Regions from separate parts of the Gordonia sp. G4 genome, predicted to be linked through region 2. Evidence: riboswitches for the same ligand, from Rfam matches in the RefSeq annotation. Region 2 holds a riboswitch; the other holds the start of a gene.
What was found. Region 2 has a riboswitch for S-adenosylmethionine ahead of AC3B5T_RS15265 (bifunctional o-acetylhomoserine/o-acetylserine sulfhydrylase). Riboswitches for the same ligand answer to the same signal wherever they lie in the genome.

Region 1: it holds a riboswitch for S-adenosylmethionine, as region 2 does, so the genes downstream of both, AC3B5T_RS02290 (aminotransferase class V-fold PLP-dependent enzyme) here and AC3B5T_RS15265 (bifunctional o-acetylhomoserine/o-acetylserine sulfhydrylase) in region 2, are expected to answer to the same signal.

What each region holds. Positions count from the first base shown of each region.
Region 1 covers NZ_CM173442.1:561,459-565,199, reverse strand. The annotation lists gene AC3B5T_RS02300 (O-succinylhomoserine sulfhydrylase) at 1-369, shown strand, start outside; gene AC3B5T_RS02295 (isochorismate synthase) at 460-1,536, opposite strand; SAM riboswitch class IV at 1,644-1,757, shown strand; gene AC3B5T_RS02290 (aminotransferase class V-fold PLP-dependent enzyme) at 1,776-3,140, shown strand; gene AC3B5T_RS02285 (hypothetical protein) at 3,145-3,645, shown strand.
Region 2 covers NZ_CM173442.1:3,405,305-3,409,045, reverse strand. The annotation lists gene AC3B5T_RS15270 (cutinase family protein) at 1-1,232, opposite strand, end outside; SAM riboswitch class IV at 1,499-1,619, shown strand; gene AC3B5T_RS15265 (bifunctional o-acetylhomoserine/o-acetylserine sulfhydrylase) at 1,683-3,017, shown strand; gene metX (homoserine O-acetyltransferase MetX) at 3,034-3,741, shown strand, end outside.

The sequences.
Region 1 (3,741 bases), 2.7 Mb from region 2:
TTCCTCGAAGCCGATCCGCGGGTGCGATGGGTGAAATACCCGTTCCTGCAGTCCCATCCACAGTACGAGCTGGCGCGGGCGCAGATGTCCGGCGGCGGCACCGTGGTGACCTTCGAGCTGAACGACCACGACGGCATCGACGGCAAGAAGCGGGCCTTCGAGGTCCTCAACGGCTTGCGGATCGTCGACATCTCCAACAATCTCGGTGACTCCAAGTCGCTGATCACGCACCCGGCGACCACCACGCACCGTGCGATGGGGCCCGACGGACGCGCGGCGATCGGTCTCAGCGACTCGGTCGTGCGGCTGTCGGTCGGTCTCGAAGGGGTCGACGACCTGCTCGGCGATCTGGATCAGGCGCTGGGCTGACCCGTCGCGTTCCCCTCTTCCGTTCCCGCTCGGCCCGGCGGTGTGAGCGGTCACGGATCGGGTGAGCGGACGGTGATTCCCGCCGCGGTCTCAGTCGAGGCCGTCGATGCCCAGCGCGTTCAGGACCGTACGGAGTTTGAACGCGGTCTCCTCGAGCTCGCCCTGAGGGTCGGAGTGTTCGACGATGCCGCCACCCGCCCACGTTCGCAGACTGCGGCGATCGGCTTCGAGCTGGAGGCACCGGATGGTGACCATCCATTCGCCGTCGCCGGCGGCGTCGCACCAGCCGACGGCGCCCGCATAGAAGCCGCGTTCCCCCTCGACTTCCCGGATGATCTGCGCGGCAACATCACTGGGTGTACCGCAGACCGCGGGGGTCGGACCCAGCAGGAGGGCGAGATCCAGCGCGGTGGTCGACGGATCGCGAAGTGTCGCGCGGATGGGGGTGGCGAGATGCCACACCTCTCCGGTCGACTGCAGTTGCGGGGTCGACGGCGCGTCGACGTCGTCGCACAGGTGCGCCAGCCGGTCGCGCAGGTGATCCACGACGAACGCGTGTTCGGCGAGATCTTTTGCCGAGGAGAACAATCCGTCGGCGACGGCGCGGTCGACGACCGGATCCGGTGACCGCGGAGCCGAACCCGCGTACGGGTGGCAGGTGACGACCGATCCCGACTTGCGCAGCAGCACTTCGGGACTCGCGCCCAGCAGCCACGCGCCGGAGCCGGTGGCGGCACCGAGGTCGACGCCGAACGCGTTGTGTCCGGCGTTGCCGCCCGCCAGGGCGTCGAGGAGTTCGTGGGGCGCGACCTCGGCGTCGAGCACGATGTCGACGCTACGGGCGAGGACGACCTTGCCGACGTCGCCGGCGACGATCCGCTTGACCGCGTGCGCCACCCGCTCGCGGTGCTCGTCGGCGGTCGGGTGCAGGGTCGTCGAGACCGGGGTGCGCGACAGCGGTGGCCCGCCCGTCAGCGGTGCGTCGTCGAAGTGCAGGACCTCGGGTACCACCAGCGCGGCCGGGTCGGAGAGATCGAACGGGATCGCGCCGGTCAGCCCGTCGATCGTCCCGGAACGCAGCGCGGCCGAGGCCGCGTCGACATCGGTGAACCCACGGACGGCGCCCCGGCCCCGCACGGTGCCGTGCGGGCGGGACAACACGAACACATCAGTCGCTGACACCCCTGACACGCTACAGGTAAGTGTGCCCTAACTTTGGATCACGATGAGTGAAAATTGACACGCCCGCGCGGCTTCGGCGAGGCTTGCACATAGGTCATGAGTGCCAGTGACAAGCCCCGGCTCGCTGGTCGGCAACCCTCCTCCGCGGTGGGGTGCTCCGGGTGACGACCTGGCCGCGTACCGACCGGACGCGGCAAGCGCGGAATTTCAGAGGAGCTCCTGCCATGACCGCTGTCCTGTCAGCACCCGACACGACCGGCCACGAGACTGTCGACACCCCCGTCATCGATTCGACCCACCATCGGTATCCGGCCATCCCCGGGCTGGCCCCGGTCGTCGGCGCCGATGTGTCCGTACCGCTGGCCCACGGCGGCACAACGCGGTACGTCAACCTCGACTACGCGGCGAGCGCGCCGGCTCTGAGCTCGGTGGCCGCCGCGGTCGCCGTTGGACTCGGCGAATACGCGAGCGTCCATCGCGGCGCCGGTCATCTGTCGCAGGTGACCACCGCCCGGTACGAGGCCGCCCGGGACACCGTGCGCCGGTTCGTCCGCGGACGGGTCGACGACACCGTCGTCTTCACCCGCAACACCACCGATGCCATCAACCTCGCCGCTCACATCACCCCCGGGGACGTCGTCGTGCTCGACATCGAGCATCACGCCAACCTGCTGCCGTGGTGCGCGCCGCGCGACGGCCGCAACCGGGCCCGAATCGTCCGCACCTGCGACACGATCGAGGACACCCTGGTCGCGCTCGAGGCGGAGCTCGCGTCGGCGCCGGCAGCGCTGCTCGCGGTCACCGCGGCGTCGAACGTCACCGGCGAGGTGCTGCCGATCACCCGGCTCGCCTCGATCGCGCACCGGCACGGGGCCCGGATCCTGGTCGACGCCGCGCAACTCGTCGCGCACCGCCCCGTCTCCGTCGTCAGTCACGGCATCGACTACCTGGCCTTCTCCGGGCACAAGGCATATGCGCCGTTCGGTGCCGGGGTCCTGATCGGCCGGACCGACTGGTTCGACGCCGCCGACCCCTATCTGGCCGGCGGGGGAGCGACCGCCGACGTCGACCTGAGCCCGCACGCCGGTGGCGTGACCTGGCACACCGGAGCCGCGCGTCACGAGGCCGGTTCGCCGAACGTGCTCGGCGCGGTGTCGATCGCGGCGGCCTGCGAGGCGCTGGCCGACCTCGGTCCCGAGGCCATCGGCCTGCACGAACTGCGCCTGGCCCAACGCCTGGACTCCGGCCTGGCCGCCATCCCCGGGGTCGTGCCCCTGCGGATCTTCGCCGATTCCACCGACCGGGTGGGAATCGCGGGGTTCACCGTCGACGGGATCGCGCCGCGGGTCGTCGCCGAGTATCTCAGTGCGCAACACGGAATCGGCGTGCGCGACGGCCGGTTCTGCGCTCACCCGCTGCTCGAGCGCCTCGGACATCCGGCCGGCGCGGTCCGCGCGAGCTTCGGGGCGGGTACCACCTCCGACGACATCGACCGCCTCCTCGAGGCACTGCGCGCGCTGACCGAACACGCACCGATCGACCATGCACTGACCGAACAGACCATCCGACCAAAATCGAATGAGGGGTGATGAGATGACCATCGAACTCGACGCACCGGCCGATCGCGCAACCGTGATCGCCGCACCGACTTCCGCTCCGACGGCCCCGATCAGCATCGGACGACCGGGGTTCCAGATCGCCATCGCCGGAGACGAACTGGCGCAGACGTTTCCGATCGTCGTGCGGCGTGAGACCCTCCGCGATGCGCAGCGTGCCCGCTCTCTGCTCCGGGCCGGCACCCACGATCAGGCGAAGTTCGTGGTCGCCCTCGAGGTGGAGGTGACCGTCGCGGCGGATGCCGCGTCGGCGCGTGCCGCGGCCGCTGCCGCGGTGGACGCATCGTCGGAGGCAGGCTCCGGGACCATCCGCTACATCGGCACGACACACGGACTGATCACGCTGGTCCGGGACATCTACGCGGCCGAGGTCGCCGACGCCGTGATCCTCGTCCCGATCGACGGCGCAGCCACCGAACGCCGCATCCGCGAACAGATCCTGCCGGTTCTCGCCGAGCAGCGGCACCGCGTGGCCTGACGGGGCGGCCCGTCACAGAAGCGCGACTTCGGAACGTGCGCGCTATCTGCAACTGCCGCAGTTGAACTCAAGTGGCGCACCTGCGCCGTAGACACC
Region 2 (3,741 bases):
AGTGCGGTCGCGCCGTCGACGAACCGCGCCGGCGACAGCGTGAGGATCCCCTGGAGGATGTCCTCGAAGACGAAGAGGTCCGGTAGGTAGGCGCCGTACCCGAGTTTCGGCAGCGGCGGCAGCAGACCCTGCACGAGCCTGATCACCGGCTGCAGGTTCGCGAGTTCGATCCCGTACGGCAGCTCGATCGTCGGACGCCCGGACAGGAAGTCCCCGATCGCTCCGCCGTACCCGGCATCGCGCGCCCAATCCCGCACGAGTTCGGCGAACGCGGAATCCGCGGCGACCATACAGACCGCGGACTCCGGCTCGCATCGGACGCTCCGACCGTCGTTCCAGGTCGTTTCGTGGGGGTCGCGATACATCTGGAACGGGTACAGGTTGTGCTTGGTGAAGTAGCCGAGGAGGCCGTCGATGGCGCCGATCGGGTCGTGGATCGGGTCCGGCAGATCACAGATGGGATCGCCGTCGATGCACACGGACACCACCCTGCCCTCGAGCTCCCCGAACCCGCCGTCGGTCTCGGACCCGCCTCGCGACCCCGCCATCGTCAGACCGGGGATGATCCCGATCAACGACAGTTCGATGCCGCGGCCCGTCTTGTCCCCGGCCTGTCGAGGGTCGGCGTAGAGCTCGCCGGAGATCCCGTCCGGATCGATGGTCACGAGGACCGGAGCGCCGTTCTCGTGGAGCATGACCTCGCCGTTCTCGTCGGTCGCGACGACCTCGTCGACATTCCGGCCGTTGCCGATGTCGGCGAGGACGTCGCCGGCGACACGGGCGCCCTGTGAGTAGCCGGCGACCACGATGTCGGACTCGGCACCGCATCGCTTCTGGTACCCCGCGATCGCCGACGCCGTCGCACTCCTGCCCTGGGCGGTGCTGTCGTCGTACCCCGCGGCACCCAGTGGCCACAGTGTGGTCGGGTAGTCGACGTGGATCACGTCTTTCGGCTCTGCGAGGTAAGCACTACCGGGGTCGTCGACGACGACCACCTCACCGTCGCGCACCGTCGGCATCTTCCCGGTGTAGCGCTGCTCGACCCCGACGAGATGAGCGCTCTCCGGGTCGTTGGTACCGGCGACGATGACCACCGCGCCCGAGGCGCTGCACTCGGCAGCCGCCGCCGGGGCGGTACCCGACAGACTGAGAGCCGCCACGACCGCGACGGCGGTGACGGCGGCGATCACGAGCGAGATCCGTCGGGTTCGGAGGTGAGCGATCGCGGACATGGCGCTCCTGGGCGAACCCGGACCTCCCGATCGGAACGTTCCGACGCAGCCGGGGCTGGTTCGACGCTAGATCCGCGATCGGGGAACCGACAGCACACTGAGGGCCGCTAACGACCGTGACCAGGCACTACTCATCTGACCACACCTGATTTCACTCGGTCGGAGGACAGCACACTCCACCCTCGCGGCGGCCTTCTCAAGTGTTGGGCGCGGCCTGACCGGGACGGTTCTCAGGCCCTCACATCCGTGTTATATCCTTGTCGCCAGGTCATGAGTATCAGCGTCAAGCCCCGGCTGGCTGATCGGCAACCCTCCATCCGCGGTGGGGTGCTCCGGGTGATGACCGGGTTGCGGGATCGCGCTGACGATCCCCGGCAAGCGCGGGTCCGAAGGTCGGACCCCAACAGGGTCGAGTTGGGCCCTGCCGACCGTAGAAAGTGATGAATTGCCATGTCTGATGTCCCTGACGGCACCCTCGACAGCAACGATCCCAGCGAGAACTGGAGCTTCGAGACGAAGCAGATCCACGTCGGGCAGTCCGCGGACGCGGTGACGAACGCCCGTGCGCTGCCGATCTACCAGACGACGTCGTACGTCTTCAACGACAGCCAGCACGCGGCCAACCTCTTCGGACTCGCGGAACCGGGCAACATCTACACCCGCATCATGAACCCGACACAGGATGCCGTCGAGCAGCGGATCGCCGCGCTCGAAGGCGGCGTCGCCGCATTGCTGGTGGCGTCGGGTCAGGCCGCAGAGACCTACTCGATCCTCAACATCGTCGAGACCGGCGGTCACGTGGTGTCGAGTCCGCGGCTGTACGGCGGCACCTTCAACCTCTTCCACTACACGTTGCCCAAGCTCGGCGTCGAGGTGAGCTTTGTCGAGGATCCCGAGGATCCGGCGTCGTGGCAGGCCGCGGTCAAGGACAACACCCGTGCGTTCTTCGGTGAGTCGATCTCCAACCCGAACAACGAGATCCTGGACATCAAGGGCATCTCGGAGGTCGCGCACCGCAACGGCATACCGCTCATCATCGACAACACCGTCGCCACCCCGTACCTGATCAACCCGCTCGCCCACGGCGCCGACATCGTCGTGCACTCGGCCACCAAGTACATCGGCGGACACGGCACCGCGATCGGCGGCGTGATCGTCGACGGCGGCACCTTCGACTGGCGGGTCCAGCGTGACGGGAAAGACCTGTTCCCCGGCTTCACCACCCCTGACCCGAGCTACCACGGTGCGGTCTTCGCCGACCTCGGCGCACCGGCGTACGCGCTCAAGGCGCGCGTCCAGTGGCTGCGCGACACCGGTGCGGCCATCTCACCGTTCAACGCGTTCCTGCTCGCCCAGGGCCTGGAGACCCTGAGCCTGCGCATCGAGCGCCACGTCGCCAACGCACAGAAGGTCGCCGCGTTCCTGGAGAAGCACGACCAGGTCGAGTCCGTCGCCTACGCCGGCCTCGAGTCCTCGCCGTGGTTCAAGCGCGGTCAGGAGCTCGCCCCCAAGGGTCAGGGCGCGATCATCGGTTTCGAGATCACCGGCGGCGTCGACGCGGGCAAGAAGTTCGTGGACGCACTGAGCCTCCACAGCCACGTCGCCAACATCGGCGACGTGCGGTCGCTGGTCATCCACCCGGCCTCGACCACGCACAGCCAGCTGACCCCCGAGGAACAGCTCGCCGCCGGCGTGACCCCCGGACTGGTGCGCCTGGCCGTGGGCATCGAGGGAATCGACGACATCTTGGCCGATCTCGAACAGGGATTCGCGGCGGCCAAGTGAAACAGGTGAGGCAGCTTTGTCGGTGAGTATCGACCTGAACGCGACAGCGTCTGATCAGCCCGACTGGGAGTCACTCCCGGACGGGGAACTCGTCGGCATCCCCATCGGATCGCTGCCTCTCGACAGCGGAGCACGGATCGACGACGTCACCCTGGCGTTCCAGCGCTGGGGGACGTTGTCGCCCTCCCGCGACAACGTGATCCTCACACTCCATGCGCTCACCGGCGACTCACACGTCACCGGACCCGCCGATGCCGACCACGACTCGGCCGGGTGGTGGGACGGCCTGATCGGACCCGGTCAGGCGATCGACACGGACGAATGGTGCGTCATCTCGGCCAACGTGCTCGGCGGATGCAAGGGATCGACGGGTCCGGCGTCCCTGGCCCCCGACGGCCGTCCGTGGGGATCACGCTTTCCGCAGATCACCGTGCTCGATCAGGTCCGCGCCGAGGTGGCACTGCTGGACCGACTCGGAATCCGCAGCGTCGGAGCGGTTCTCGGTGGCTCGATGGGTGGCGCCCGCGCCCTCGAGTGGGCCATCGAGTACCCCGACCGGGTGCGCAGCGCGCTCGTCCTCGCCGTCGGCGCCCGCGCGACCGCCGACCAGATCGGTATCCAGTCCGCACAGATCGCCGCGATCAAGGCCGATCCGGACTGGTGCGGCGGCGACTACCACGGTACCGGCCGAGCCCCGTTGCAAGGCATGGGAATCGCCCGCCGA